DNA from 4 places in the Vibrio sp. PNB23_22_6 genome. Region 4 is predicted to be linked to each of the others. Evidence: predicted binding sites of a transcription regulator. Region 4 holds the regulator's gene; each other region holds the start of a gene.

Region 1 (8,257 bases), on a different contig from region 4:
GGCTAAGCGTGGCCCATTCCTTGTAATCCAAGAAACATCTGGCCGTATTCAAGCGTATGCTGATAAAGAAGTACAAAAAGTACTAAAAGATCAATACCAAGGTCTAGACATCGGTGACATCATCGGTGTGAAAGGCGCGCTACATAAATCTGGTAAAGGCGATCTATACGTAAACATGGAAGAGTACGTGTTGCTAACAAAAGCGCTGCGTCCACTGCCAGAGAAGTTCCACGGCCTGACAGACCAAGAAATGCGTTACCGTCAGCGTTACGTTGATCTCATTGTAAACGAAGATTCTCGCAATGCGTTCGTTGTACGTTCTAAAGTCATGTCTGCAATCCGTAACTTTATGATCTCAAAGCAGTTCATGGAAGTTGAAACGCCAATGATGCACGTAATCCCTGGCGGTGCGAGTGCGCGTCCATTCATCACGCATCACAACGCGCTAGATATGCCAATGTACCTACGTATCGCGCCAGAGCTATACCTGAAGCGTCTAGTGGTTGGTGGTTTCGATCGCGTATTCGAAATCAACCGCAACTTCCGTAACGAAGGTCTTTCTCCGCGTCACAACCCAGAATTCACGATGATGGAATTCTACATGGCGTACGCAGACTACAAAGATCTTATGGATCTAACAGAAGAACTACTAAGCTCAGTTGCTCTAGAAGTTCTAGGTTCAACCTCAATGCCTTACGGTGATGAAACGGTTGAATTTGGCGGCACTTATGCACGTATGAGCATGTTTGAAGCCATCAAGCACTACAACCCAGACCACGCTGAGATCCAAGCGTTAACTGAAGCGGATCTACAAAACCGTGATCTGATGGTTTCTATTGCGAAATCAGTTCATGTAGAAGTAGAACCTTTCTGGACATGTGGTCAGCTACTAGAAGAAATCTTCGGTGAAACGGCAGAGCCTAAACTAATGCAGCCTACATTCATCACTGGCTACCCAGCGGATATCTCTCCATTGGCTCGTCGCAGCGATGATAACCCGTTCTTCACAGACCGTTTTGAGTTCTTCATCGGTGGCCGTGAAGTGGCAAACGGCTTCTCAGAGCTTAACGATGCAGAAGACCAAGATGCACGCTTTAAAGCACAGGTTGAAGCGAAAGAGTCTGGTGATGACGAAGCAATGTTCTACGACGCAGACTACATTACTGCACTAGAGCACGGCCTACCACCAACAGCGGGTCAAGGTATTGGTATCGACCGTCTGGTTATGCTACTGACTAACACGCACACTATTCGTGACGTGATCCTATTCCCAGCAATGCGCCCACAAGCGTAATTTTCTTGCTGAGAAATGAAAAACCACCTTCGGGTGGTTTTTTTTATGTCTAAAATTCGAGTAAATTCAAATAATTGATGACTTTTTTAGTGTGACTATGCAAATGAATTCTAGAAAAATCCCAATCTGTTGCATAGTCTTAAAAGTGAGACAGACTAATCCGGCAGTAGTCTCGATAATGTTACCCGTTCTCAAAGATCGGTTTGTAGAACATAAGATTTATCAATAATGAATAAGGGTTAGCGAATGGTTGGGCAGTTTAAGATGGATTCCATTCCTGGGTCGCTTGTTGTCGTCGGTGGTAACTATGAACCTTGGTTATCAGTATTAGAGCAAGTGGGGTGGAAATGTCACCAAGTGGGGGATTTACGTAAAGCCAACACACTGTTAGAAGATATTGGGCCATGCATTGGCATCGTCGATCTCAGTCATGATGAATTCAGCTTGAATGGATTGGCAAACTTAGTGAGTTCTCACAAGCATGTTCGTTGGCTAGCATTTATCCGCGAGTCACAGCTCGGGGTCGATACTATCTGTCAGTTTATCGTGAACTTCTGTATTGATTTTTTTACTGCACCAATTCCAGATGCACAGTTGCTGAGTACCATAGGCCATCAGCTTGGTATGCTCAAGATTGAGAAAAAAGTGTGGCCAAGTTTTGGTAACAGTTTAGACATGGGCCTGATTGGTGAGTCAATCCCAATGAAACGTTTACGAGACCAAGTTAAACGCATTGGTCCTACCGATGTGAGTATCCTAATTTACGGAGAGAGTGGGACGGGCAAAGAAGCCGTTGCGCGCGCGATTCATAAGGTTTCTTCTCGCTCGCATAAGACGTTTTTGTCTATCAATTGCCGCGCATTGAATGAACAGCGCTTTCAGGCGGAGGTGTTTGGTATCAATGCTGACCCAAGTATTGGTCCTAGCTTACTAGAGCAAGCTGATGGCGGAACGGTGCTATTGAATGACATTCTAACGATTTCAAAAGATCAGCAAATGAACCTGCTGAGGTTTCTTCAAGAGGGGACGATTGAAACGAAAGAAGGCATTAAGAATGTTGACGTGCGCATCCTTGCTGCGAACTCATCAGATGTAGAAAAAGCACTGATTGATGGTGACTTTAACGAAGAGCTGTATCACTACATCAGTGTATTACGCATTAACGTCCCGAGTTTGAAAGAGCGTGCAAGTGATATATCGCTACTCGCTCGCTACTATTTGCAAGAGTTTTCAAAAGAGTACAATTCGCAGGCGAAGAGTTTCTCTGAAGATGCACTTAAAGCCCTGACGCGTTACTTCTGGCCTGGTAATGTACGCGAACTGATGAATCAAGTAAAACGTGCGGTGTTAATGTCTGATAGCATCATGATTGAAGGTATTCACCTCGACTTACCGCAACGTAACGAGTCTAAGCGTAGTTTAAAATCGATCCGAGAGAAGAGTGAGCGTGATGCATTGCTGGTGGTTCTTGAGTCGCATTCAGGTCAGGTATCAAATGCAGCCAAAGAGCTGGGGGTGTCACGCGCAACGATGTACCGTCTGCTCAATAAGCACAATTTGATTTCAGATCAAACGGTCTAGTGATGGCAGAATAGCGTAAGGGGACGTATCGTTCCCTTTTTTTATTCCGATTATGGTTTTTATAAAATCTCACAAGCAACCCATTCTTTGGGTGAATGTGTTATTTCAAAATGCATATGCAACCGATATGTGAAAATTTAATTTGTTTTTTGCTAGAAAGAAAAAACGCGGGTTGATAATTACGCAGGGTTGCTTACAATTTAACCGTAACTCATAGAGTTATATCATTTCAATCACGGATTAATTTTTAGCTAGGAGGCGCAAGATGAAACAATATGTTGTTAACACCACTGCTTGCGCTGATCGTATGCCTGTCGTTCGTCTAGCCATTAAGACGGTCAAACAGGATACAACAGGCTCATTCGATTAAATTAATCCGTCACCTATCAATCTCACTAGGCTGCGGAAAAGTAGCGGCTTAGTCTCAGCAGACTCCTTCTGTTTAAAACACGCACTATTTTTCCCCAGTCGATCATTTATCGTAATTTGGAGAAAACATTATGCGTCATTCTATCTATTTGAAACTGGCTACTTTGCTAGTAAAGGCAGACCTAAAACGTGAGGAAAAACAGTGGCAGAGAACGGTTCGTCGCAGTAGTCATAACATTCCATGGACGAACGAACATCTGTTGAGAGACATAGGTTTGGACAAAGAACGCCGTTCAACTCATAGCAGCATTCCTGATGTCGTTAAAGTTGAGCGTCGAGTCCATCACCTTCGTCGAGTGTTAACTTCGCGAATACTGACGTAATCCAAAGCCCAAGTTGAACGATCCATCATACGTATTCAGTTCAATTTGGGCTTAATATAATCAAAACAGGCTGACCATTGTGGTCAGCCTGTTTTGATTTTAGTGTTTGCTACTTTAGCGTTGCTTCGCTTATGGGCAAGGGTTCGAGTAGGTCGTACCAATGGCTTGGATTTCTGTTAATAGCTCGTCACTTAAGACGATCTCAATACTCTCTATGTTGGTTTTTAGCTGTTCTAGATTCGTCGCGCCAATGATGTTTGAAGCAACAAATGGGCGTTGATTAACAAATGCGAGTGCCATTTGTGCCGGATCTAAACCATGTTCTCTTGCTAAATTGACGTATGCCTCGGTCGCTTTTATACCCTGTGGTGTGAAATAGCGAGCAAAGCGTTCCCACTTGGTGCAGCGTGCGCCTCTAGGTTTCGCATCATTAAGGTATTTACCGCTGAGACAGCCAAAGGCCAGTGGTGAATAGGCTAATAGTTGTACACCTTCGTAATGACTGATTTCAGATAAACCGACTTCAAAGCTGCGGTTGAGCAGATTGTAGGGATTTTGAATGGAAACGATACGTGGTAAGTCATGCTTTTCAGCGAGTCGGAGCAAAGACATCACTCCCCAAGGCGTTTCGTTTGATACGCCGATGTAGCGTACTTTCCCTGATTTTACCAACTCTGTTAGTGCTTCCAATGTTTCCACTAAAGTGACTTCTTCTTGTTTATCTGGATAGGGGTAATTCAGCTCACCAAAACAGTTGGTTTGACGCTGCGGCCAATGCAGCTGATAGAGGTCTATATAATCGGTTTGTAAGCGCTGTAAGCTGTCCTCAATCGCGGTATGGATATGACGACGATTGAGACTCATATTCTCGCGAATATAAGGTACATTTCGCGGACCTGCGATCTTGGTTGCGAGTAGCACTTTCTCGCGTTTCCCGCTCTTAGCTAACCAATTCCCGATGTATTGCTCTGTGAGCCCTTGAGTTTTAGCTTGCGGTGGAACGGGATACATTTCTGCGGTATCAATGAAGTTAATCCCGTAATCAAGAGCAAAGTCGATCTGTTCAAAGGCGTCTCGTTCAGTATTTTGTTCACCAAATGTCATAGTACCAAGGCTGATCTTACTGATCTCTAGAGATGAGTGAGGGAGCTTCGTATATAGCATATCACTTCCTTGCACAGTTTACGGTCGAGTAAGTTATTACAATATAGGGGAATTCCAACCAACTGGGCAAATGATTTCCGTTCGTAGATTGGATGACTCGAAAGCGGAGCATTGTGCAACTACACTTAAACCGTAAAGGAGGTGAATTATGCAGATACATCAACTGGACATGTGGCTACATGGCCACCACAAAGATACCTACAAAAAACCTAAGGTTTTTGTGATTGGTTGTTCTGATGTCTCTGACTATTTGCTAGCAGTGGAGTATAAACATCAGCTTGAGCCAATAAAAAATGGCGAAGATCCCATTCACTTTGGGTCGTTAGAGTTGGTGAAAGAAGAGCTGCTGCGGTTAGGGATAGATAAAGCCTACTTGAGACTGCACAACGCTTACGATGAGTTCGGTAGTGAAGGCTCTGACTCGTACTGTGACATTGAACTGTCACTGGTGACGCACTGATCCAAGACAGCATCATTATTCTGATTGTGCGTTGATGTAATGCTTCAGTAGGATCTGCTCAGTAAATTGTGTTCTGAGATAGAAGCCTCGAGGTAGGGTTTTTATCGGTTTTCCATAAGAGCTATAAGCTTCCGTCAGTGCTTTTGCATTGGCGGCTTTTGGGCGCAAATGCAGTGCTTCGCCATGTCTGGCCGAAATTTGATCGAATTTGCCTAGAACGATCATTTCCATCAACTCTTCCCAATCATTTCTTAGGATGTGTTCTTCTTCTTGGTCAGGAGACCATATTAGTGGGCTGCCTACACGTCTTTCTGCGAGCGGTATTTCTCGCTCCCCCTCAACGGGTACCCACAATACGCGAGATAGTTTGTTACGCACATGGCTGGTTTCCCATGTCAGTCCTTGTACACCTGTCAGTGGGGCAACACAAACAAAGGTCGTCTCTAATGGCTTGCCAGAGTAACCAATAGGAATGCTCTTTAATTCTATCCCGAGCTTGGCGAAATCTTGCTGAGGTTTACTTCCCGCAGGCGCACCGAGATGCCATTCGAGCAGTTGACCCACCCAGCCTTTATCGCGTTTTAAGTTCTCAGGCACGATCATTTCGGCTTCTTCTGCAAGCTCAGCAAATGTTAAGCCTGCAATGTCGTGTGCTCTTTCCATGAGTTCAGCTTCAGAGTGTGGTTCTGGTTTCATAATGTGATAGTGATAACTAAAACATTGAGTTTACCAAATTACCGGAAAATACACTGCCCAAGATTGCATCAAGCTGAATTAAGAATGATTAATTCACTACTTATCCACAGAAATGACAGCAACCGACAAGATCTTGATGGGTAGTGGACGAATACACAGTGTTATGGCGGTGTATTGCGACTTGATTTTAGCGAGATAACCTGAAGTCCTACCTGTTGTATGTGGATAAATAGCCTATTGAACGATCTTTAACCGATCTGTGTGTGGTGAAAAGATCATCAAAATAAATGAGGGCGCATTTTGTTCATATAGAGGTTATAATCATTTATTATCAGTTGTTTATTGTGATTTTTCTCAATTTTAGATAATGGCGCTAAGAATGGTGTTGAACAAAAAATATTGTTGATGTCGATTTCTTCACAAAGTTATTCACAGAAAAGGTGAATAAATGTGGGTCATGTCTCAATGCTATGTTGATAAAGTTGGATTTGAGTAAAAGATATCCAGTGAAGGCGAGGTGCTAATAAATCTTGCTCATATCACATCAGTAAGTTTGCTAGTAATGGGGATATGTGGAAAAATCACGGTAATAAAAAATTATTCATAGAGGTTAGCCGGTGATAGATGGCGATGGTTACCGACTCAACGTTGGTATTGTGATATGTAATAACCATGGTCAGGTCTTCTGGGCTAAACGATACGGGCAGCACTCATGGCAATTTCCACAAGGTGGAATTGACGAAGGTGAAACACCTGAACAAGCCATGTTCAGGGAGTTATATGAAGAAGTCGGTCTGACGAATAAAGACGTTAAGATCATAGCAGCAAGCCGTCATTGGTTAAGATATAAGTTACCAAAGCGATTGGTTCGTTGGGACTCTAAGCCTGTTTGTATCGGCCAAAAACAGAAATGGTTTCTGTTGCGATTAGAATGCGATGAATCTCGTATCAATATGCAGCGTGGGAAATCCCCTGAATTTGATGGTTGGCGCTGGGTGAGCTATTGGTATCCAGTTAGGCAAGTTGTTTCTTTCAAGCGAGATGTTTATCGTCGAGCCATGAAAGAATTTGCATCTTTAGCGATGCCTTTTCGCGAGCGTAAAACGAAAGGGAAAAGAAAAAAGCAACGTAGGTAGAGGATAAACATGCTTAGTCAGCTAAGGGACATAGTTGAAAAAGTCTCCAGAGTCGATGATGTACATCTGGCTTTTGATATATTGGTAAAAGAGACTTGTGCTGCCCTTTGTTCTGAGTGTTGTACTATCTATCTTGCAAATGAAGAAATGCAGCGCCTTGAGTTGATGGCAACTCAAGGCCTTATTTTTGAAGGCGATAGTATTCATATCAACTTCAATGAAGGTCTGGTAGGGTTGGTAAAGCGTAGTGCTGAACCGCTAAACCTTGCAGAAGCGGCGACCCATCCTGATTTTAAGTTTTTTCCTCAACTTGGTGAACAGGTTTACCACTCGTTCCTCGGTACACCGATCATTCACCGCAAAAAAGTATTAGGTGTTCTGGTCATTCAGCAAAAAACGCCACGTTTGTTTAGTGAGATGGAAGAGTCTTTCCTTGTGACGCTCTCAGCTCAGCTTGCGGTGTTGATTGCTCATGCTCAAAACCTCGGTCACTGGCAGTTGGCATCGAAGCCTAAAGTGATAAAAGGATTGCCTGCTTCTACGGGCGTGGCGATTGGGGAGTTTTGGTTTGACAATACCCAGCCTAGCTTAAATGATGTATTCCCCACATCGACTCTGGATAAAGAACGTGAACACGAACTTTTGGCGGTTGCCGTAGAGAGGGCATTAAACGACTTCCGCCGTATGCGTAAGAAACTCGACAGTGAAATAAATAAAGATGCGTTGGCCATTTTTGATCTTTTTACTCACTTACTTAACGACCCTATGCTGCGCGGAGATCTTAAAAAACAGATTGAGAAAGGTGATCGAGCGGAATGGGCTTTACGTCAAGTTGTTGAGACTTACTCTAACCGCTTTGCCCGTATGTCTGACGTCTATCTGCGTGAGCGCGCACAAGATATCAAAGAGCTTGGCCAAAGGCTGTTGTACTTTCTACAAAATAGTGAGCAAGAGCATTCGGCGATTGATCGCCCGGTTATCTTGGTTGCTAATGAGTTGACGGCAACCTTACTGGCGTCCATTCCTAAGCAGCACCTGCTTGCCGTCGTATCACTGGAAGGTGCGGCGAATTCCCATGCGGCGATTTTATCACGCGCTTTAGGCGTCCCTGCTATCATGGGAGCTCACATTAACACCTGTGAGGTGAATGGTAAGCTAGGGATTGTCGATGGCT
Region 2 (8,257 bases), on a different contig from region 4:
TAGTTTCTTTGTTAAATTCTGTTGAATGCGCACCTTCCATACCCGCTACGTTACGCGCGTATTCGATCAGTGCGACTTGCATGCCTAGACAGATACCTAGGTAAGGAACATTGTTTTCACGAGCGTATTGCGCTGCACGAATCTTACCTTCGATACCACGGTCACCGAAACCACCAGGAACAAGGATTGCGTCTAGACCTTCAAGGATCTCGACACCTTTGTTCTCAACATCTTGAGAGTCTACATACTGAATCTTAACGCTCAGACGGTTCTTAAGACCTGCGTGTTTTAGGGCTTCGTTTACTGATTTGTATGCATCTGGCAGTTCAATGTACTTACCAACCATACCAATCGTAACTTCACCTGTTGGGTTCGCTTCTTCGTAGATTACTTGTTCCCACTCAGACAGGTTTGCTTCTGGAGCATTAATGCCAAAACGAGCACAAACAAGATCGTCTAGACCTTGAGCTTTGATTAGTTGAGGGATCTTGTAGATAGAATCTACGTCTTTCATTGAGATAACTGCTTTTTCTTGAACATTACAGAAAAGAGCAATCTTCTTACGTTCGTTTGCTGGGATCATACGATCTGAGCGACAAACTAGAATATCTGGTTGGATACCGATAGATAGCAGCTCTTTAACAGAGTGCTGAGTTGGCTTAGTTTTCACTTCGCCAGCAGCTGCTAGGTAAGGAACTAGAGTTAGGTGCATGAACATTGCGCGCTCGCGACCAAGTTCTACTGCTAGCTGACGAATTGCTTCCATAAATGGCAGTGACTCGATATCACCTACCGTGCCGCCTACCTCAACGATAGCAACATCATGGCCTTCAGAACCTGCGATTACGCGGTCTTTGATAGCATTAGTGATATGAGGAATTACCTGAATGGTAGCACCTAGGTAGTCACCACGACGCTCTTTACGTAGAACGTCTGCGTAAACACGACCAGCAGTGAAGTTGTTACGCTTAGTCATCTTAGTGCGAATGAAACGCTCGTAGTGACCAAGGTCAAGGTCAGTCTCCGCACCATCTTCTGTAACAAACACTTCACCGTGTTGAGTTGGGCTCATTGTGCCTGGGTCAACGTTGATGTAAGGGTCAAGCTTCATCATCGTCACTTTAAGACCACGAGCTTCAAGAATAGCCGCAAGAGATGCTGCTGCAATACCTTTACCTAGAGAGGATACAACCCCGCCAGTAACAAAAATGTAATTTGTCGTCATGTTTAACCTGAAATTGGTTGAATGAGGGAAATGGAGTGCTTCTGGACGGGACGTAAATATACCAGAAGCTCCCTAACGCCACAACGTGAAATCTATCACACCGCAATTTTTTATTTTTTGCTTCAAATCAAAGTCGAGTGCTCATGCCATTTTGGCTTCACTCTTCTCGTTTTACTTCATCCCACATCGATTCCAGTTCATTCAAACTAAAGTCCGTTAGCGTTTTTCCCTTTTGCGCGACCTTCGCCTCTACGCCTTTAAAACGTCTTGAAAACTTCAAATTCGCTTTAGACAGTGCCACTTCAGGATCTTGCCCCAAGTGACGTGAAAGATTTACCGTTGCAAACAATAAATCCCCCAACTCAAGCTCTACCTTAGTTGCATCTGGTGTGATTTGAAGTACCTCTTCCATGACCTCTTCAATTTCTTCTTGAACCTTCTCTACTACCGGGCCAAGTGAATCCCAATCGAAACCATATTTAGCGCATTTCTTTTGAATCTTTGTAGCACGAGAAAGCGCAGGCAGAGAGTTTGGTATTGAGTCTAGAATACTTTCTTCCGATTTGCCTACTTGTGCTTTTTCTTTGGCTTTTTCCGCTTCCCAATTGGCATGAATTTCTTCTTCGGAATCAAATTCCACTTCAGAAAAAACATGAGGATGGCGACGAGTCAGTTTTTCATTCACCGTCTCCACCACATCAGAAAAATCAAACAACGCCTGCTCCTTGGCCAACTGACTATAAAAAATCACTTGATACAACAAGTCTCCGAGCTCTTCTTTTAGGTTTGACCAATCGCGGTTTTGAATCGCATCAACGACTTCATAGGTTTCTTCGATAGTGTGAGGAACGATAGTGTCAAATGTCTGCTTTAAATCCCAAGGACAGCCACTTTCTGGGTCACGCAGCTTCGCCATGATTTGTTCTAACTGTTCAATTGGATGACTCATTTTTCTGTTCCTTTAACCCTTTCTATCTAAAGAAAAAGGTGAGCAGTCAAAACCACTCACCTTTGTTATATGTTGATCAATTCTCTAAATAATTGAAGCTGTAGCTAGGCGGCAAGCGAGCGAGACTCCTGAGCATAGCTTGCCTATGTGATGAGCCTGGGCCGGCACTCCGGAGTGAGCGCAGGCAACAACGCTATCAGCTTCAAGTATGACGAGAATTTTAGCCGAGGCGTTTTACCGACATGACATCCTTAATCTGCTCAACGCGTTTCGATACGCGAGAGAACACTTCAAGGTTGGTGACTTCAAGATCAAAGTCCATGATCGACATTTGCGTACGGTAATCGACGCGGCTCTTCATGCTGGTGACTTTGATTTTTTCGTTGGCAAACAGTGTGGTGATGTCTTTTAGTAGACCGCCACGTTCCATCGCTTCAACGCGAACGGTCAGGATGTATGAGCCAACATAGCCGCCACCCCATACGGTATCGATGATACGTTCTGGTGCATGATGGCGAAGCTCATCAAGCTGTTCACAATCACTGCGGTGAACCGAAATACCTCGACCTTGGGTGATGTACCCTGCGATTTCATCACCTGGGATTGGCTGACAGCAACGCGCAAGGTGCGTCATCAGGTTATCGACCCCCTCGACAACCACGGCATCTTTTTGTGGTCGGCTTTGTGCGGGTGCTTTACCCTCTGCTTCTTGCAGCTTTTCGAGCGCTTGCTTGTCTTCTTCTTCGGCTGTTGGCTTATTAACTAATGCATTAATATGGTTAACAATTTGGTTAATTCGCAAATCACCACTACCAATGCCAACGTAAAGCTCATCCGCACTGTTGACGTTAAAGCGCTTCACCGCGTAGTGCTCTGCATCTTTGAGCGTTGCACCAATTTTTGCTAACTCATGTTCAAGAATTTCACGGCCGGCTTCTAGGTTCTTCTCACGGCTTTGCTTACGGAACCATGCATTGATTTTCGCACGCGCGCGGCCTGATGTGACGAAACCTAAAGAAGGGTTTAACCAATCACGTGATGGATTCGGTTCTTTCTGAGTGATGATTTCTACCTGATCGCCCATTTGCAGTTTGTGGGTAAATGGTACGATTCGCCCCGCAACTTTGGCGCCGATACAACGGTGGCCCACTTCTGAGTGAATGTGGTAGGCGAAATCAAGTGGCGTCGCGCCCATTGGCAAGTCGACAACATCGCCACGCGGGGTAAAGGCATACACGCGGTCATCGAATACCTGACTGCGTAGCTCATCCAGCATTTCGCCAGAATCGGACATCTCTTCTTGCCAATCCAGTAGCTTACGTAACCATGTAATCTTCTCGTCGTAGCCGCTGCGAGTACTTGCACCTTCTTTGTATTTCCAGTGCGCAGCGACACCCAGCTCCGACTCTTCATGCATTTGCTTGGTTCGGATCTGGATCTCTATTGTCTTACCTTCCGGACCAAGGATGACGGTGTGAATTGATTGGTAACCATTTGGTTTTGGGTTGGCGACATAGTCGTCAAACTCATTTGGCAAGTGCTTGTATTTGGTGTGAACCACACCAAGTGCGGCATAACAGTCTTGAAGTTTGTCGGCGATGATACGTACTGCACGTACGTCAAACAATTCATCAAATGCCAGACTTTTCTTCTGCATTTTTCGCCAGATACTGTAAATATGCTTTGGACGACCACTGACTTCAGCGTTGATGCCAAAAGTGTTCATTTCTTGAGTGAGGTCATCAACAAAGTCTTTAATGTACTGTTCACGTACAATACGGCGCTCAGAAAGCTGCTTAGCGATTTGCTTATAGGTTTCAGGTTGTTGGTAACGAAATGCGTAATCTTCTATTTCCCATTTCAGCTGACCAATACCAAGACGGTTAGCAAGTGGCGCATAGATGTTGGCACACTCTTTTGCGGCTGCACATCGCACCTCATCTGGCGCTTGTTTGACTTCAATCAGGTTGCAGATACGCTCAGCCAGCTTGATGACCACGCAGCGAAAATCGTCGACCATCGCTAACAGCATACGACGAACGTTATCCACTTGAGACGACGCCGCACCGCCGTCCATGGTCACATTAAGTTGTCCGATGGCTGCCATTTCCTCGACACCATCAATCAATTTAATGATTTCTTTGCTGTATTTCTCTTCCAGTGCTTCTCTGTCAAAAGCACCACTAGAGACCAAAGGAAACAGTTGGGCAGCGATTAACGTCGCTTTATCCATCGACAAGGTGATCAAGATCTCGATCATCTCTCGTCCACGCCACAACAATAGCTCAGCCTGTTCGTGATCGACCAAAATCGTTTGGCAGTCTCGATACACTTCAGCTAAGCGTTTTGCTGTGTTCTTCTCTTGCCCTAGGCTAGCCACCCAGTTATCAAGTTCAAACTGTTCGTCTTGGTTTAAATGCGCGCTTCTTACCGCAACCATCTCATCATCCTAATTATTATATTTGTGTGGTTTGACTATCACCATCCAGGTTAGTTCTAGTGCCCCGCGTTATGCGCAGGCTTTTTGACCACTCACCACAAGTAAGTGGCCAACGTCTTAAAGGTTAAGACTTTTCAAATAGTGCCATCGACTCTAAATGGCTAGTATGAGGGAACATGTCCAGCATACCCAATTTGGTTAATTGATAGCCTTGTTCTAGTAAGCTCTGACTATCCCTTGCAAGGGTAGCAGGATTGCAAGAAACATAAACTACACGCTGTGCGCCAAGTGCAGAAACTTGATCGATGATCCCACTCGCACCAGCTCTTGCGGGATCAAGCAGCACTTTGTCGAACTGTTCTGCCGCCCAAACTTGCCCCTCAAAATCTTCCTCAAGGTTAGCGTGATAAAATTGTGCGTTATTGATTTGGTTCAAGGAGGCATTATTTGCTGCCTTTGCCACCATCTCAGCGACACCCTCAACCCCCACGACGTGCTTCGCTCGCTTGGCAATTGGTAGGCTGAAGTTTCCTAGACCGCAAAACAAATCTAACACTCGCTCGTCACTTTGTGGGTCTAACCACTCCAACGCTTGCGCCACCATTTTTTGGTTCACCGCTTGGTTCACTTGAATAAAGTTATTTGGCGTAAATGGCACGGTGACACCAGCTTCTTGATAGAAAGGTGCTTCACCTTCAATCAAATCAAGCTGATCCCTTTCTGGCATCAGATAGAGCGCTGCATGATGACACTTCGCCAATTCCACCAGCGTGTTGGTTTCTTTTTCAGTCAGCTTGCTTAGATGGCGCAATGTAATACATGGGCAATTGTCGCCTAGCACCAACTCTACGTGACCTAGCTGCTCTGGTTTCCTAAACGCTTTTAACGTCGAGTAGATTTCTGGCAATAGCACATTCAACTCAGGCGCTAGCACTGGGCAGTCTGTCACTTGCGCGATTTGCTTGCTTTGCTTCTTACGGAAACCAAAATGCAATTGGCGCGTTTTCTTGTCTACAAATAGACTGACTCGCGCACGGCGACGATAGCCGAGCGATTCACCCAATATCGGCGCATCGAGCTCAATATCGCTACCCGCGAATTTTCGCATTAGCTGGCGGAGCGTCTGCTGTTTATGTGTCAATTGTTGGTCATAATTAAGATGCTGTAAGTCACATCCACCGCATTCATGGTAGTGCGGACAGAATGGCTCGACACGCGCTTCACTCGGTTGAATAACTTGAATCAACTGACCGCGTGCAAATTTGCTCTTCTCTTCCACCAATTGGGTAACCACTTCCTCACCCGGTAGAGCGCCATTAATGAATAAGGGCTTATTTTTAAGGTAAGCAATGCCTGCGCCGTGGTGATCCAAACGCTCCACCTGCACCGCTTGGTGACGAGTATTTAGTTGCGTTTTCTTTTTAGGTTGAAAGATACGTGCCATGCTCTGTGCCTGATTTGTGTCTAATTGCTCTACGGCTTCACTATTCTTGATTGCAGCCGTTGTGTGATTCGAGTGACTTGATTATGCTTACCGTTTATTCGGTGACGCCACTTATACTCAAGTTAATTATGATACTTGAGCAATGATGCGTTATTTTCCCATATCCAGCCCCCGATGTAATCAGATAACATGACCAGATATGGCTTACGAGCACGCGTAATTACACTCACTCTCGCGCCCACACTCATTATTGGTTTATTACTGAGCGGTTTTTTCTCATTTAATCGCTACCAAGACCTCGAGACACAAGTGATCACCACCGGTAACAGCATTATCGAACCGCTTGCCATTGCCAGTGAAGCCCACTTACTTTCTGAAAGTCGAGAAGCTGTTCGCCGACTGATTAGTTATACGCACCGCAAAAACTCAAAGTTGGTACGCAGTATTGCCGTATTTGATGAACAGCATGAACTGTTTGTTACCTCTAACTTTCATCCCGATTTTGAAGCTCTGACGTTTCCAAAAGATCAGCCCATTCCTCAACTGGGTAATTCAGAAATATTTGATAACGCCCTTATCCTTCGCGTCCCCATTTTGTCAGAAGGTCGTTACTTATCCGCTCTCTCTAACGAGGGCCAAGCTTCCAAAGCTATTGGCTACATTGCTGTGGAAATGGACCTCTCAACACTTCGCTTACAGCAATACCAAGAAGTTTTCTCTGCTTTCCTCGTACTGGTTCTTGGCATTAGCTTAGCCAGTATATTTGCCTCTCGCCTAATGCACGACGTCACTCAGCCGATCACTCATATGAAGAACGTCGTGGATAGAATTCGCCGCGGCCACCTAGATGTGCGTATTGAAGGAAAAATGCATGGCGAATTGGATCAACTGAAGAACGGCATCAACGCCATGGCGGTCTCGCTGTCTGAGTACCACGTGGAGATGCAACACAGTATAGACCAAGCAACTTCCGATTTACGTGAAACGTTAGAACAGCTCGAAATTCAGAACGTCGAATTGGATATCGCGAAGAAACGAGCACAAGAAGCTGCTCGCGTAAAATCTGAATTCTTAGCCAATATGTCTCACGAACTGCGTACACCTCTCAATGGTGTGATCGGCTTTACTCGACAAATGTTGAAGACCCAGTTGTCAAACAGTCAAACGGATTATCTGCAAACAATTGAAAAATCCGCCAACAACCTGCTGAATATCATCAATGACATTCTTGACTTCTCAAAACTGGAAGCAGGTAAACTGGCACTAGAAAACATCCCATTTAACTTCCGAGAAAGCCTAGAGGAAGTCATCAGCTTACAAGCGACTAGCGCGCATGAAAAAGGTCTGGAAATCACGTTAAAAGTCGATCCGAAGCTCCCACAGGGTCTCGTCGGTGATCCACTACGCATCCAACAAATCTTAACCAACTTGGTCGGCAACTCGATCAAATTTACTGAGCGTGGCAACATCGATATCAGCGTCGAGATGCGCTCTCAATCTGCTGACTCTGTCGAGCTACAATTTATGGTGCGTGATACGGGAATTGGTATTTCAGAGCGTCAACAAGCGCAGTTATTCCAAGCCTTTAGCCAAGCAGATGCGAGTATTTCTCGTCGCTATGGTGGAACTGGCCTTGGCTTGGTCATCACGCAAAAACTGGTCAGTCAAATGGAGGGCGAAATCAGCCTTACCAGTCGTCTGCACCAAGGTTCAACCTTCTGGTTTACGCTGCGTCTCAGCTCGACTGAAATGCCGATGAGCGATCTGATTGACGTAGAATTGCTCACTGGTAAGCAACTGCTATTAGTCGAACCCAACATGCAAGCTGCATCCGTGACACAGCAACTCTTGAACCAAGAAGGCATGATAGTCACTTATCGTTCATCACTTCCGGAAAATGACGAACACTACGACTACGTATTGCTTAACCTTGCAGCCAACCAAACTTATGACGAAGAGTCGGTGACCGCTTGGATTGAGCAAGCCAAACGTATGGCTCCGAGTGTGATAATGGGAACGCCAAGTACCGAGCTTGCACTGGCCGATCAAGTCATGAATACGCTCCAAATTCAATGTCTAACTAAACCATTGTCGCGCCGTAAGCTATTGCAAAGCCTCATCTCTGAGCACACTGAAGCACCTCAACCTGAGGTAACACCCATTGAGGCGTTAGAAAGCGAGCGATTGCCACTAACGGTA
Region 3 (8,257 bases), on a different contig from region 4:
TGGTATTATGGTGGTATTTGCGGTGAACGGGTTCTTTTTTGATGTAAGAAAGGCTGTCATGCATCCAACCCATGTTCCACTTAAAGCCAAAGCCCAAACCGCCCATAAAAGTAGGTGCTGACACGCCAGGGAATGCCGTAGATTCTTCAGCAATTGTCATCGCATTCGGGAAGTGCTTGTACACTTCTTCGTTCATCCATTTCAGCGTTGCGATCGCGTCGTAGTTCTCATTACCACCGTCTACATTCGGGATCCACTGATCGTGGCTGCGTGAATAATCAAGATAAAGCATCGAAGCTACCGCATCCACACGGATACCATCGATATGGAATTGCTCAAACCAGTACAGCGCGTTGGAAACTAGAAAGCGACGCACATGCTCACGACCTAAATCGTAGATGTACGAGTTCCAGTCTTGGTGCCAGCCGCGACGAGGATCGGGATCGTGGAACAGTGGTGTGCCATCAAAGTTAGCTAAACCGTGATCGTCTGATGGGAAGTGTGCTGGAACCCAATCCAGTACCACACCCAAGCCAGCTTGGTGACACGCATCCACAAAGAATTTGAAATCATCTGGAGAACCATAACGACTCGTTGGTGCAAATAAGCCTACCGGTTGGTAACCCCAAGAGCCAAAGAACGGGTGTTCGGAAACTGGCATAAGCTCAACGTGGGTGTAGCCCATATCCACAAGGTATGGCACAAGCTCTGCGGCTAATTCACGGTAGTTTAGGAAATCACCATCTGCATTACGCTTCCAAGAACCAACGTGCAGTTCGTAAAAAGACAGAGCTTCATCGCGCTTTTGAGTCACCGCTCGGTTTTGCCATTTCGCATCTTGCCATTGGTAGCGGTTGTGATCGTAAGTGATCGATGCGAACGATGGGTATTGCTCTGAGTAAAAGCCCCAAGGGTCTTGTTTATGAGGAAGTCCTTCCCCATTTGGACCTTTGAGTTCGAATTTGTATTGTACACCCTCTTCCAAACCTGGAATAAACAAGCCCCAGATACCGTAATCCAGACGCTGCATTGGATGGCGACGACCATCCCACTGGTTGAAGCTACCCACTAGGCTGATTGCAGAAGCATGAGGCGCATAAACAAGGAAGCGCACACCTGAGATGTTTTCACCACCGCGCTCGATGGTCACAAACTGGGAGCCCATGTAGCGGTACATCTCTTTTGGTGTATGCAGGTGTTCGTATTCTTGATAGATGTTGTGGTACTGGTAAGGGTCGTCAACGAGTTGTTCTACACCATTCCAATCAACCGCAAGTTGATAGTGAGTCAGGTGTAAATCGCGCTTTTCTTTTAGGATAAACCCACTTTCGCCTTCACGATCCAGTTCCACACGAGGCTCACCACTGATCACCAACTCAACTTTGTCAGCGCCTGGCATCCAAACGCGTAACGAGCCTTCACCGTCATCAATGAATGGACCAAGCGACGCAAATGGGTCTGAGTATGCCGCCTCAGCAAGTAATTCGTAAGCGCGTTGGTAGTTTTTCTTTACCTTAGTTTTCAATTTATTCTCCCTAGCACCGATATTCTCCATAAAAATTTTGAACATCGAGTTTCCACAGCCAAACGTTGTGTATTCAAAAAAGACATGGCTTTATTCAAACTTCGAATAAAACGGCGTCAAAAAACAAAAATGCCCGCTATTGTTGCGGGCATAATAACGGTGCTCCATCCTAACGGATTGTGCCGATTTAATGAGTGACCTAGGTTATAGTTTCATACCTTGACGGAATTTATTTCATTGGTACTTAGGTCACCTTTCTCAACTTATTTACTTGCTTTCGCGCGTACTTCAGTAAGGCGTCGAGATATACGGTTTACGTATTCACGACTGAATATTTCATCAAGGTTCATCGACAGTTTACGACGCCAGTTTGGATACTCATCTACCGTACCAGGAATATTGACCGGTTGGTCCATTTCTAGCCAGTCTTCAAGTTGCACACTAAGCAACGCAGAGTCACCGGCAGCAACATGCAGTTGCAGTGCTTCACTTAAGAAAGAATCCATAGGCACATACTGCGCATCATGACCGATACCTTCCGGTAAGTAACCATGCCAACGAACACTATCTAGAATACCCTGTTTGCACTTAAGGCGATCGCCAAACAAATCTTCTAGCTGCTCTTCATCTGGATACAAGCCAATTTCACGCCCCATTTTCAGGTCATCACAATGCCAAAAACCACGTAGAGTTGGCATATCGTGCGTACAAAGTGCCGACATAGATTGTTCAGCATAGTGCTTAGGTGAAATAAAACCACCATCCTCTTTTGAGGTTTCGAAGAAGAAGACTTTGTAAGAATGCACGCCTGCATCACGAAGAATGTCGACGATTTCATCTGGTACCGTACCTAAATCTTCACCGATAACAGAACACTGATAACGGTGTGACTCTAGCGCCAAAATTGCTAGCATGTCTTCCACTGGATAGTACAGGTAAGCACCTTCTGTCGCCTTCTCGCCTTTTGGAATCCACCACAGACGCAAAAGACCCAGCACATGGTCAATACGTAGCGCACCACAGTGCTTCATGTTTGCACGTAGCAGCTTGATGTACGCATCGTAGCCTGTTGCTTGCAGCACTTGTGGATTTAGCGGAGGTAGACCCCAATTTTGGCCTAGAGGGCCAAGAACATCAGGTGGCGCACCAATGCTCGCATCCAACACTAGGTTTCCTTCATCCGCCCAAGTTTCACTACCAGAATCCGCAACACCTACCGCTAGGTCGCGGTAAAGACCGACAGACATTCCTTTCTCTTTGGCCAGTGCTTGCGCTTCTTTGATCTGGCTGTCTGCGATCCATTGTAAATACATGTACAAGTGAACACGGTCTTGGTTATCTTTAATGTATTTCTGAGTCTCCACAGAATTAAATGTGCGATATTTCTCAGGGAATACCGGCCAGCCCCACACGCTTGAATCTTGAGCATGCAGTTCACCGTGTAGCGCATCGAATGCGGCTTGGTGAAGTAGGCTTTCGCCACCTAGCTCAACGAACTCTAAGAATGCACGAGCACGAACCGTGTTCTTATCTAGATGGCGTGCTTTGAACTCACTAAATAGCAGCGGTAGAACGCTCATCTTGAGCTCAGACACTTCGGTGTAGTTGACCCAGTGTGATTCTCGCGCTTTTTGCAAACGTTGTTGGAAATCCGCATTACCAACGTGCTGTTGCGCCTCTTTACTTAACGCGAACTCAGGTACTGAACTTACGTCGATATACATGATGTTCAGCCAACAGCGAGAAGATGGGCTGTATGGGCTTGCGGCTTCTGGGTTCGCAGGGAACAACGAGTGAATTGGGTTCAAACCAATGAAGTCACCGCCACGAGAGGCAATGTCACTCACCAACTGCTTAAGATCGCCAAAGTCACCGATACCCCAGTTATGCTGAGTGCGTAGCGTGTAAAGCTGGATGCTTGGCCCCCATAGCTTTTTATGCTGGTTGAGATCTTCTTGTTTGAAACACGCTTTTGGTGTGACGATCAACGACATTTCATAAGGCGTCTTACGGCGCTTACGGATAATGATCAGTTTGTGGTAACCCCATGCCAAGTTCTTTGGCAATGCAAACACTAGAGGGCCACCCTCAGCACGTTCGTCACGAACAATTTGAGACTGAAGATAGCCTTCAAGTACCTCTCCTTGTTCTGTTTCTAAACGCCAGCTAAATTCACTCTCGCGAGCACTCGTACCTAGGTTTAGTTCCACTTCGACTGGCTCGCCGTCGCGTAAAACAAGAACTGGGGCTAGTACGTCTTTCTTATGCTTTTTCTCAGCAGAAGCCAGTAGCTTCTCGTCGCTGCTAGTATCGTAGCCAAGTGAAGTGAGCAAACGGCGTAATGTTTCTTCAGAAACTTTTGCCTCGTCTCCCCACGCGCTGACGTAGCTATCAGCCAATCGCGCCATGTCTGCGACTTTCTTTAATGCTGTTTGTTCTTTCATCGCTTTCTCCGAAGGTAATACCAACACCTTCCATGTAGGGTCATTTTTTATCGATAATTATTTAAAAATGCCAAAGGTAGCGCTCGGCTACCTTGGTCTTAACTGGGCTTTGTTAACGCTTTACTGTTTCAAGTTTCCAGATGTTGTTCACATAATCTCGGATTGAGCGGTCTGATGTGAACTTACCAACTAGGGCAGTGTTAAGAATGGCTTTCTTAGCCCAACCTGCTTGGTCTTTGTATTGTTTGCCCATTTCTTCATGCGCTTTTACATAAGATGCGAAGTCAGCAAGACATAGGTATGGGTCACCACCATCAAGTAAACTGTCGTACGTTGCACGTAGTAGACCTGGTTGACCTGGCGTGAACTCTTCACCTGTTAGTAGGTCTAGAGACGCTTTCAGTAAGTGGTCAGCATTGTAGTAGTCGTAAGGGTTGTAGCCAGCTGCTTTAACCGCTTTCACGCCTTCAACATCAAGACCGAAGATATAGATGTTTTCATCACCCACCTCTTCACGAATCTCAACGTTCGCGCCATCCATCGTACCGATAGTTAGTGCACCGTTAAGAGCCATCTTCATGTTACCTGTACCCGAAGCTTCCTTACCCGCTAGCGAGATTTGCTGTGAAACATCTGCCGCAGGGATGATGATCTCGGCCATGCTCACGCGGTAATCAGGGATAAATACCACTTTAAGCTTGTTACCGATGCGAGGATCGTTGTTGATCTTATCGGCAACCTTGTTCACTGCGAACATAATTTCTTTCGCTAGGTGGTAACCTGGTGCTGCTTTCGCTGCGAAGAAACATACGCGTGGCTCACATTCAAAACTAGGCTCGTTTAGGATGCGGTGGTATAGAGATAGAATGTGTAGCAGATCGAGATGCTGACGCTTGTACTCGTGCAGACGCTTGATTTGAACGTCGAAGATAGCATTCGTATCGAGTTCGATACCCATGTTCTCTTTCACCCAATTCGCGAGGCGCTCTTTGTTCTCTTTCTTCACTGCCATGAATTCTTTTTGGAATTTCGCGTCAGTAGCGTACTGAGCAATACCTTCAAGTTGCTCTAGTTTCGCTGGCCATTCTGAACCCACTTTCTCTGTGATTAGCTTAGAAAGGCCTGGGTTACAGAACTTCAACCAACGACGAGGCGTAATACCATTCGTTACATTATGTAGACGAGTTGGGTACATCTCGTGGAACTCTGGGAATAGGTCTTTCTTAACCAACTCAGAGTGAAGCGCTGCTACGCCGTTTACCGCGTAAGAACCGATGACACATAGGTTAGCCATGCGAACCATGCGGTTGAAACCTTCTTGAATGATAGAGAGCTTAGCTTGCTTCTCACCGTCACCAGGCCACATCGATCGAACTTCTTGTAGGAAGCGGTGGTTGATTTCAAAAATGATTTCCATATGACGTGGAAGTAGACGCTGGATTAGCGACTCTGGCCATGTCTCTAGCGCTTCTGGTAGTAGCGTGTGGTTGGTGTACGCGAACGTGTGAGAGCTGATTTCCCAAGCCGCTTCCCAAGTAAGACCTTTCTCGTCCACTAGGATGCGCATTAGCTCAGGGATAGCAATCGTTGGGTGCGTATCGTTTAGCTGGATAGTCTCTTGCTTCGGCAATTCCGCGAGCGTGTAACCTGCTGCTTCGTGGCGACGTAGGATGTCGCGCACAGACGCTGCTGAGTGGAAGTACTGTTGCATTAGACGCAGTGTTTTACCTTTCTCGTGGTTATCGTTCGGGTAAAGCACTTTGGTGATGTTACCTGCGTCGATCAGCGCGTGTTGCGCTTCGAAGTAATCACCATTGTTAAAGCTAGCTAGTGAGAATGGTGCAATTGCCTGACATTCCCAAAGACGTAGAGGGTAAACCGTATCTGATTCGTAACCTACAATAGGTAGATCCCAAGGCATTGCTTTTACAGACATGCCAGGAACCCATTTACGAACTTCTTTACCGTTCACGTTGACCACTTCAACGTGACCATAGAAGCCGATTTCTTGTGCGAGCTCTGGACGAGCAATTTCCCATGGGTAACCTTCAACGCCACGCCATGCGTCTGGCGCTTCTTGTTGACGACCATCTTTGAACGACTGCTTAAACAGACCGTATTCGTAGTGCAGGCCGTAACCTACGGTTGGGAATTCTTGCGCTGCACATGAGTCCATGAAACATGCCGCTAGACGACCTAGACCACCGTTACCCAATGATGGGTCACGCTCTTCTTCTAGAAGGTCTGTTAGGTTGTGACCTAGTTCAGCCATTGCTTCAGTGATCTCTTCGTAAAGGCCCATGCTGATTAGGTTGTTACCAGTCAAACGACCGATAAGGAATTCTAGTGAAAGGTAGTTAACACTTTTCGCATTCTTAATGCGAGGATCTTCTTCTGTGGCCAACAAATCGCATGTTGTGAATTCAGCCAATGCGTGCCCCATTGCTAGATACCAAGCGCGGCTGTCTGCATTTTCAATCGTATGTGCGTAAGTGACAGATAGATGTTTCTTCACGCTTTCTTGGAACGACTTCTTGTCAAATTGTTTCTGTTGAGTAGGTTTCATTAAGAAATTCTCACGTCTTGTAGTAATTCATCTGCCATACATCGTGCATTTCCCTAGGTGAAGAAACATCCTCCTGCATCTCCTCACTGATAGGAGTAGGAGCTAGGGCGTAGGGGGGGGAGCATTGCAAAGTTAGTGATCTAAATCTCAACACAGCAGTCGATCCTGCCCTTGCTAGTGATTCAGATCACAACCAATTTAGAGAAAGAGTAAATTTTATTCATGACGTTTTTTTAATTGACCTTTTTACTGGGATGTAAAAACTGTCTTATCGATCACATTAAAAGATTTTACGCTAATGGTTTTTCTGTAAAAATCGCGCAACCCAATCTACACGAGACCAACAAAATCAACATTTAGGTGATTAAAATCACAAAATCAGGGCGTAGATGAGCAATGTTTACTCAGTTCTTAAGAATTAGGAAGTGGATCAAAGTAAATAGCATTTCTCATGTCGTACCATTCAAAGCGACTCGCCACCCTAACATTTTTTGCACACAATCAAAATTTGGTCGTGTGGGTCTGTTTCTAGTTTCGCTAGCTCAAAAATTTAAGGACAGAATTAACAATGTGGATTCCATCTAAACTCACTCGCCCCGGCCGCTTACACAATGCCATCGTCCGCCCACGAGTGTTGGACTTACTACAACATGCGCCTTACTACAAACTGGTTTTGTTTCGCTCCCCTGCTGGTTACGGCAAAACAACCATGGCAGCTCAATGGTTGTCAGATAAGCCAAACGTCGGATGGTATAGCATCGACGATAGCGACAATGATGGCTTCCGTTTCGTCAATTACTTACTACAAGCTTTAAACAAAGCAACCAATTACAGTTGCTCTAACGCTCAAAAGCTGGCTGAAAAGCGTCAATTCTCTTCTTTACGCTCTTTATTTAGCGAAGTTTTCGCTGAGATGGAAGATTTTCAGTACGAGTGTTATATCGTTTTAGATGATTACCATCTGATCGCCAACGACGAAATCCATGAATCGATGCGTTTTTTCTTAAAGCACATGCCAGATAACCTCACGGTGGTCGTGACGAGTCGTGCTAACCCACCACTAGGGACTGCTAACCTACGAGTGCGTGACCTGATGATCGAAATTGGCAATGAGCTGCTGGCATTCGATACCGAAGAAACCACGCGCTTTTTTAACCAACGCATTGCCGATGGCATTGATGAAGATATGGCAAACAACCTACGCGGTTACGTAGAAGGATGGCCATCGGCATTGCAGCTCATTGCACTACAAGCACAGCATCAAAACCGTACTCTCGCGCAAACGGTAGAGTCAGTTTCTCAGTTTAATCACGCTCATCTATGGGATTACTTAGTTGAAGAGGTTTTTGACCTACTCGATAACGAAACCCGTCATTTTCTCATGCAAGTGTCGGTTTTGAACCACTTCAATGATGAGCTGGTGTTCGCGTTGACTCAACGTGAAGATGCATTAGGCATGATTGAATCGCTCAACCGATACGGTCTTTTCATCTATCCATTAGAAGGCGAGCAAAACTGGTTCCGTTTCCATAATCTGTTTGGTGAGTTTTTATCTCATGAGCGTCTTGCTCGCATTCCTCAGCAAGAAAAAGACTTACACCGCAATGCCGCCGTAGCGTGGCTAAACCAAAAAGCACCACATCAAGCGCTCCATCATGCACAGAAATCCTGTGACATAAGCTTAATCATTGAAATTCTTAACGAGTTTGGCTGGAAGATGTT
Region 4 (8,257 bases):
CGGTAATGTGAATCTACTGCTGCTGCTCAGATGGCTCGATGAGCAGCAGGTCATCTTCCTGGAGCAAGATTGGCCGCAAGTGCAAAACTGCCTAGGCCGCAGCGAAGCCATGCTCCACTCTTTTCGCGAACTACGTCGCCACCTTAAGTCTCAAGTTAACGATGCCCTGTACCGCGAAGCCCTACAGTTCGAACTGCAACTCGAAAAACAGCAACAATCGGATCTGGTTGATTGCATTAACTCTCTAAAACTCATCAAAAATGACGGTGAACCACTGACTCAAAGATACTGTCGTCAGCTTGGCGGTGAGCACCTCCAACATGCGTTCTCAGCTCCAGTACCGAACATTCAGCATCCATAACTCAGTAAAATATCTATACTAAAGCTATAAAGGATTATATTAATAAGTCTTTCAGCAAACTCTGAAAGTACACGGAAGAGCAGTTAGGTATGACACAATTTTTTGCAGCCGCCGGGATCAAGAACCCGCACCTCCAAACCCTGTTACCACGATTTATTCGTAAAAAAGCACTGTTTACGCCTGTTTGGCAAACCTTAGATACCCCTGATGGGGATTTTCTGGATTTAGCTTGGTCTGAAGCAAACCATCATGCCAATAACAAACCCATCTTCGTCCTCTTTCATGGTCTTGAGGGCTGCTTTTACAGTCCTTACGCCAATGGCTTGATGCATGCTTTCTCACAGTCCGGATGGCTATCGGTGATGATGCACTTTCGCGGTTGCAGCGGCAAACCGAACAAGAAAGCCCGAGCCTATCACTCTGGTGAGGTCACTGACGCGCGTCACTTCCTCGAGTATCTTAATCAACGGTTTCCTAATAACCCTAAAGTCGCGGTCGGTATCTCTCTTGGTGGCAATATGTTAGCAAACTACTTGGCGCAGTATAAAGACGACCCTATTTTGAGTGCCGCGGCCATTGTGTCTGCGCCACTGGACTTGGCTGCGTGCGCCAATCGTATTGAGCAAGGCTTCTCTAAGGTCTACAAACGCTACTTGCTTTCATCACTTAAGCGTAATGCGCTGCAAAAGCACGACTTGATCCATGGAGAACTGGCCCTCTCTTATCGTTCGATCAAACGCGTGACTCGCTTATATGAGTTTGATGATCTGATCACCGCACCATTACATGGGTTCAGAGACGCACAGGACTACTATGAGCAATGTTCGGGATTAAGCAAGCTTCAGCAGATCGCTTTACCGACACTGATCATTCATGCCAAAGACGATCCGTTCATGACCGATGCGGTGATCCCTAAGTTTGTTCTGCCCGATAACATTGATTACCGCCTGTATGAGCACGGTGGTCACGTAGGCTTTCTCACTGGCACAGCATTAAAACCTAAATTCTGGCTTGAAGAAGTGCTGCCCGCCTATTATGAGAGTATCGCGGCGAATCATCTTTCTTCTGTATCCGCACAGCAAACTCTGTAAACTAACCATTCGTCATAAACGTTTGAGGTATTTATGATCATTCCTTGGCAAGACATTGCGCCAGAAACGCTAGAAAACTTGATCCGTGAGTTTGTGCTACGAGAAGGCACTGACTACGGCACGGTAGAAATTTCCCTGCAAGACAAAATCGATCAAGTTAAATCACAGCTGGAGAAAGGAGAGGCGGTCATCGTGTTTTCTGAACTGCATGAAACCGTTGATATTCAGTTAAAACAAAAATTTTAATTGCCGCACATTTTACCGTATTTCACTCCATGACAAGCGCTTGTTACATGCTATAGTGGATTATCAACCGTGCAGCGCCACTTCGCTGCACATTGCCAACGAATAATGGACTTGTTTACCTAAGATTCAGCTGGGTAAGTAATTTTTCGACAAGGTTTGTCATGTCAGCGAAACACCCAATCATTGCAGTTACTGGTTCATCCGGTGCCGGTACTACGACCACATCTGAAGCCTTCCGTAAGATGTTCAATATGATGAACGTCAAGCCCGCATGGGTTGAGGGGGACAGCTTCCACCGCTTTACTCGCCCAGAGATGGATGTAGAAATTCGTAAAGCGCGTGATCAAGGCAGACACATCAGTTACTTTGGCCCTCAAGCTAATAACTTCCCTGGACTGGAAGCCTTTTTCCGTCAATTTGGCCAGGATGGCACTGGTAGTGTACGCCGCTATCTGCACACCTTTGATGAAGCCGTACCTTATAACCAAATGCCAGGCACCTTTACCCCGTGGCAAGGTTTACCTGAAAACAGTGACGTGCTGTTCTATGAAGGATTACACGGCGGCGTGGTCGATGGTGATGTCGATGTGGCTCAGCATGTTGATTTTCTGATTGGCATGGTGCCGATCGTGAACTTAGAGTGGATTCAAAAGTTCGTACGCGATACGCGCGACCGAGGTCACTCTCGTGAAGCCGTGATGGATTCAATCGTGCGCTCAATGGACGACTATCTTAACTACATTACACCACAGTTTTCTCGTACCCACATCAACTTTCAACGTGTCCCGACCGTGGATACGTCAAACCCACTTAACGCCAAAGGCATACCAAGTCTGGATGAAAGCTTTGTTGTTATTCGCCTTCGTGGCATTAAAAATGTCGATTTTCCTTATCTACTCGCTATGATTGACGGCTCATTTATGTCACGCCACAACACCATTGTCGTGCCCGGCGGTAAGATGAGCTTTGCCATGGAGCTCATCGTCAGGCCGATTCTGCAACAGCTCATCGAAACGGGTAAAATTGGTTAAAAACCTCGCGAATAAAGTGTTTACTTTTCATACCGTGATCATGTGCACATTTTTGCTTACAAAATCTCCACCATGGCACGATTAAAATCAAGAAATCGTTTTCGAAAAAGGATACTATTTCTAACCGAAACACAAGAGAGCTTGCAGTATAGAAAAGTATTCTTATTCTAGTAAGCTAATTCGGGCTTAGCTAAAATACGGATAGCGCAAGCGTACCCTGCAGAGGAAGTGATATATTATGGTTCTAGGTAAACCTCAAACCGACCCAACACTAGAGTGGTTTCTTTCACACTGTCATATTCATAAATACCCTTCTAAGAGCACGCTAATTCACGCGGGTGAGAAAGCTGAAACGTTGTACTACATCGTTAAAGGTTCTGTTGCGGTTCTTATCAAAGACGAAGAAGGTAAGGAGATGATCCTTTCTTACCTAAACCAAGGTGACTTCATTGGTGAACTAGGTCTATTCGAAGAAGACCAAGAGCGTACCGCATGGGTTCGTGCGAAATCTCCTTGTGAAGTGGCTGAAATTTCGTTCAAGAAATTCCGTCAACTTATTCAAGTAAACCCTGACATCCTAATGCGCCTTTCTGCGCAAATGGCTCGTCGCCTTCAAGTTACTAGCCAGAAAGTGGGTGACCTAGCGTTCCTAGACGTAACTGGTCGTATCGCTCAGACTCTTCTGAACCTTGCTAAGCAGCCAGATGCAATGACGCACCCAGACGGAATGCAAATCAAGATCACTCGTCAAGAAATCGGTCAAATCGTTGGCTGTTCTCGTGAGACAGTAGGCCGAATCTTGAAGATGCTAGAAGAGCAGAACCTAATTTCTGCACACGGCAAAACTATCGTTGTTTACGGGACTCGTTAATTCCGATTAACGTTTAAAAAATTCAAAGCCACCAATAGAAACATTGGTGGCTTTTTTGTTTTAGAAAAACACTGGATTAGCGCCCTCTATTTTTTTCCGTTTGTGCTCTCAAAGATCTTATCTGCCGATGCGGCAACAAATCCTGAGTACAAGTCACCGTTATCCATTGCGTAGCGCTTAGCAAACTCGTAAAAGCCTCCAGGAATCACTTCAACACCTTCCGTAAAGGCCACTGGCACTTTATCGGCCATGGTCGAAGATTGCTCTAGCAACACCTGTGGCGTACCTTTTACTTCGCCGCCGTTTTCGTTGATGGTGAAGCCTGCTGTGCGTAGGTGGTCGTTTACTTGCTTCACTTCTTGGTGTTGGTTAAGTTGGTTTACGCTCACGGTAAAGTGATTTGCGCCGTAACCATGTGCAGCAAGCCAAGAGGCATACTCACTCTCGTTCGCCAACGTTTGGAAATCAGCGTAACTAATCTCCCACAAACGTCCACCATACAAGAAGCCGCTGCCAATCAGCTTTGAAGCATCAACCTGCTCGACCAGTTTATGAACGATGTCTTGCAGCTCTGGCGAACATTCATCGACCTTCAACTCACTGATAAACACTTTTGGTTGCTTTGGATCTGGGTGCTCAAAGTGTTTTGCCACCAGTTTTTTGCTTTCAAATACGTAGTCACCACAGGCTTTATAACCCACTGTCAAAAATGGTTTCGCCAACGTTTCAATACCGAGGGGAGCGACATTAAACGTACGTAGCGCAATATGGTCATTAATCAAAGGCTCATCTTCTTGTAGAAGTTGATGGACTTTAGCAGCAGAAGGGCAAAGACGTTGAATGTAGTCTTGCCATAGCGATTCAAATAACACATCGGGCGTCATAACGACTCCTTGTTATGAAATGTAGAGTTAGAGATAAGAGGAAGTTGACCGCTCGTTCACAGCCCCAAGGCTGTCCAGAATCACGAACACGCGGTCATCAACCTGTGACGGTATGTGAGGCATAAATGCCAGTCAGTCAACACGCGTTGGGGAGTCTTGAGCTCGCCTTTGGCGTTTGCCAGCGCGCTTTACCGGAATCCTAACTTGGTAAATAGCTCTGGCAGATAGAAGCGGTGATACTTTGTTACCGCTTCGTATTTCTCGATTACAGGCTGACACCTGGGCTCAATGTTGCAGGCAAGACCGTCTCGCGACCTTCCACTGATGCCATTGGGTACGCACAGTAGTCTGCTGCGTAGTAAGCACTTGGGCGTAGGTTACCTGACGCCCCCGGACCACCAAACGGTGCATCACCACTGGCTCCCGTCAGCTGACGGTTGCGATTCACGATACCTGCACGAATGTGGTCAACGAAGTATTCCCACTCTTGGTCGTCAGTTGAAACCAGACCCGCAGAAAGACCAAAGCGCGTATCGTTCGCTAGCTCTACCGCTTTCTCTAGCCCTTCGTAGCGCACTACTTGCAGAAGTGGACCGAAGTACTCTTCATCTGGCAGTTCAGCAATGTTCGTCACATCGATGATGCCCGGAGAAACAAACGCCGCTTCGCCCGCTTTCGCTTCAATTAAGCTTTCGCCACCAAGAGCTTGCAGGTTAGCTTGTGCATCCAGAATAAACTTGGCTGCCGCGACCGAAATTTGTGGTCCCATGAATGGCGCAGGCTCAGCAAATGGTTGGTCAACGCGAATGTTACGTGTCGCTTCCACCAACTTAGCAATCACTGCATCACCCTTATCACCAAACGGAATGTACAGACGACGAGCGCAGGTACAACGTTGACCTGCGCTGATGAAGGCTGACTGGATGATGGTGTAAACCGTTGCATCTAGGTCGCCGTAGTTACCCGAAATAACCATCGGGTTATTGCCACCCATTTCCAGCGCCAGCATCTTGTCCGGCTGACCTGCAAATTGACGATGCAGAACATGACCTGTGTTTGCACTACCCGTGAACAGCACGCCATCAATGCCTTTCGCGTCCGCTAGCGCAATGCCGGTTTCTTTCGCACCTTGGACTAGGTTAATCACACCTTTCGGTAGACCCACTTCTTCCCACAGTTTCATGGCTAATTCACCCGTCCATGGCGTTTGCTCAGACGGCTTGAATACCACTGTGTTACCCGCAAGTAGTGCTGGCACGATGTGACCATTTGGCAGATGACCTGGGAAGTTATAAGGGCCGAATACCGCCATTACACCCAATGGGCGGTGACGCAATACAATTTGGTTGCCTGCGGCTTCACGTGTCGCTTCACCAGTACGGTCGTGGTAAGCACGGATAGAAATCGCAATTTTACCTGCCATTGCCGCCGCTTCAGTACGAGTTTCCCAAATCGGCTTACCGGTTTCTTTAGCAATCACTTCGGCAATTTTTTCGCTGTTCTCTTTCACTTTCTCAGCAAAAGCCAACACGATCGCTTCACGCTCTGCAAATGGACGCTTCTTCCAGTCAACAAACGCCTCGCGCGCCGCAGCAACCGCTTGGTTCACTTGCTCTGCCGTCGCGCCTTTGCCCTGCCAGATCACTTCTTGGTTGTACGGCGACAAAGACGTAAATGCTTCACCCTGACCTTGTACCCATTCACCTGCAATCCAATGTGTCATTGTTTCTATCCTTAAATTCTGTCGTCAGTTACTGCGGAAGAAGGCGAACAAAATCCCCTTCACCAACCAAAAGTGCATTCGCCAATTCTGGCGCGAGCACCACGCTTTGTGTTTCTGCGTCATAAGCCGCTTTTGCTGCCGCGGCACGGAAATTCTCGAATGATGAATTACACATCAAGAAGTCTTGCGTGCTGGTATGTTCAGAAATTTTGACTTTAGCGCGGAATGAGTGGCGTACCGATTCAATATTGCGTAAGTCACATTCCACTGAAGGACCACCATCGAAAATGTCGACATAACCCCGGTTGGTGAAACCTTCATTCTCTAGCAGTTTCAACGCCGGGCGCGTGTTGTCATGCACTTGACCAATTACGGCTTGCGCTTCTGGGCTCAACAGGTTGATGTAGATTGGCAACTTCGGCATCAAGTCAGCGATAAAACCTTTCTTGCCGATACCGGTTAGATAATCAGCAAGCGTGAAGTCAATTGAAAAGAAATGCTCTTGTAGCCACTGCCAAAATGGTGAGTTACCGTTCTCGTCTGATACACCGCGCATCTCAGCAAAAATAGTGTCTGAGAAACGTTCTGGGTGCTCAGCCATCATCAAAAATCGACACTTCGACATCAAGCGACCATTCAACCCTCCACGGAATGTTTCACGTAGGAACAAGGTACAGATTTCACTGTTGCCCGTGTAGTTGTTACCAAACGTCAGCAGCTTAACCACATTGTTTACCCCAAGTTTTGGCGATGAGTGCACCACTTTACTGATGTGGTAAGAGTAAAAAGGCACATCCCAGCCAATTGAAGCTTCGATGCCAGTGGTACCTGCGACTTCACCCGTTTCAGAGTCAAAGCCCACCATCAGGTAGCCTTCATCACCAGCTTCTTTCACGTCTGGTTTAGCAAAACTGTATTCTGAGTGTTTGATTCGATTGGTTAACAGTTCTTCGTTAACCGGTAGAGATGTAAATCCATGGCCTGACTCAACCGCACAGGTGTGCAGCGCGTCATAATCCGACATTGCAATAGGGCGAACTACTAGCATCAATACTCCCTCCAGATGCAAGAAAATCCTAACTAAATTGTAGGAACAATTCCCCCATCAGAGGTCCTTGATGGGGGTTGCGTTGGCAATAAAACCGGGATCGCGTTTACACTAACGTCGCAATCGCTTTGTCCAATTTTGCCAAGCCTTCTTCGATTTCTTGTTGTGTGATAACGAGTGATGGTGTGAAACGTACGACATTGGCACCCGCAACCAATACCATGAGACCTTGTTTACCAGCGGCAACCAGTACGTCACGTGCACGGCCTTGCCACTCTTCATTCAGCGCCGCACCAAGCAGCAAACCTTTACCACGCACTTCAGAGAAAAGGTTGTACTTCGCGTTGATCTTCTCTAGACCTTCGCGGAACATCACTTCACGCTCTAGTACGCCCGCTAAGGTCTCTGGCTTGCTGACTTCATCAACCACAGCTTCTGCAACCGCACACGCTAATGGGTTACCACCGTAAGTCGAACCGTGAGTGCCCACTTTTAAGTGTTCAGCCAGTTTTGCTGTGGTTAACATTGCGCCGATAGGAAAACCACCACCGAGTGATTTCGCGGTGCTTAGGATATCTGGCGTGATCCCTAGACCTTGGTACGCGTAGAAGTGACCAGTACGACCGTTACCGGTTTGTACTTCATCAAAAATCAACAGTGCGTTGTGTTTGTCACACAGTTCACGAACCGCTTGGGCGAACTCAGGCGTTGGTGGAATGATACCGCCCTCACCTTGAAGCGGCTCCATCATCACCGCACAAGTGCGATCAGAGATGTGTGCTTTCAGCGCTTCGATATCGTTGTACGGCAGGTGCGTGACGTCACCAGGCTTAGGACCAAAACCGTCAGAGTAAGCCGCTTGGCCACCGACCGTCACGGTAAAGAAAGTACGACCGTGGAAACCTTGTTTGAATGCGATGATTTCAGATTTCTCAGCACCATGAACGTCTGCGGCGTAACGACGAGCAAGCTTTAATGCAGCTTCGTTCGCTTCTGCACCAG

The links. The regulator CRP, encoded in region 4, controls carbon source genes, mostly activating them, when cyclic AMP is high. The targets are predictions, from matches to a motif close to TGTGANNNNNNTCACA.
Region 1: the regulator CRP is predicted to act here: its motif matches at 6,397-6,412, upstream of rppH (RNA pyrophosphohydrolase).
Region 2: the regulator CRP is predicted to act here: its motif matches at 1,310-1,325, upstream of ACVA54_RS16530 (CTP synthase).
Region 3: the regulator CRP is predicted to act here: its motif matches at 6,670-6,685, upstream of ACVA54_RS02680 (glycogen/starch/alpha-glucan phosphorylase).

What each region holds. Positions count from the first base shown of each region.
Region 1 covers NZ_JBNFXP010000007.1:41,836-50,092, reverse strand. Annotated here, with positions in the region: gene lysS (lysine--tRNA ligase) at 1-1,294, shown strand, start outside; gene vpsR (cyclic-di-GMP-binding transcriptional regulator VpsR) at 1,541-2,875, shown strand; gene ACVA54_RS07865 (DUF1127 domain-containing protein) at 3,376-3,627, shown strand; gene ACVA54_RS07860 (NADP(H)-dependent aldo-keto reductase) at 3,757-4,791, opposite strand; gene ACVA54_RS07855 (DUF6482 family protein) at 4,940-5,251, shown strand; gene mutH (DNA mismatch repair endonuclease MutH) at 5,267-5,947, opposite strand; gene rppH (RNA pyrophosphohydrolase) at 6,565-7,083, shown strand; gene ptsP (phosphoenolpyruvate--protein phosphotransferase) at 7,093-8,257, shown strand, end outside.
Region 2 covers NZ_JBNFXP010000025.1:18,423-26,679, forward strand. Annotated here, with positions in the region: gene ACVA54_RS16530 (CTP synthase) at 1-1,225, opposite strand, end outside; gene mazG (nucleoside triphosphate pyrophosphohydrolase) at 1,383-2,174, opposite strand; gene relA (GTP diphosphokinase) at 2,395-4,614, opposite strand; gene rlmD (23S rRNA (uracil(1939)-C(5))-methyltransferase RlmD) at 4,739-6,058, opposite strand; gene barA (two-component sensor histidine kinase BarA) at 6,248-8,257, shown strand, end outside.
Region 3 covers NZ_JBNFXP010000002.1:207,296-215,552, reverse strand. Annotated here, with positions in the region: gene glgB (1,4-alpha-glucan branching protein GlgB) at 1-1,570, opposite strand, end outside; gene malQ (4-alpha-glucanotransferase) at 1,789-3,969, opposite strand; gene ACVA54_RS02680 (glycogen/starch/alpha-glucan phosphorylase) at 4,082-6,535, opposite strand; gene malT (HTH-type transcriptional regulator MalT) at 7,104-8,257, shown strand, end outside.
Region 4 covers NZ_JBNFXP010000030.1:14,298-22,554, forward strand. Annotated here, with positions in the region: gene ACVA54_RS17695 (TIGR02444 family protein) at 1-361, shown strand, start outside; gene ACVA54_RS17700 (hydrolase) at 451-1,452, shown strand; gene ACVA54_RS17705 (YheU family protein) at 1,486-1,698, shown strand; gene ACVA54_RS17710 (phosphoribulokinase) at 1,860-2,729, shown strand; gene crp (cAMP-activated global transcriptional regulator CRP) at 2,968-3,600, shown strand; gene ACVA54_RS17720 (DUF1338 domain-containing protein) at 3,687-4,484, opposite strand; gene astD (succinylglutamate-semialdehyde dehydrogenase) at 4,750-6,207, opposite strand; gene astA (arginine N-succinyltransferase) at 6,236-7,255, opposite strand; gene ACVA54_RS17735 (aspartate aminotransferase family protein) at 7,362-8,257, opposite strand, start outside.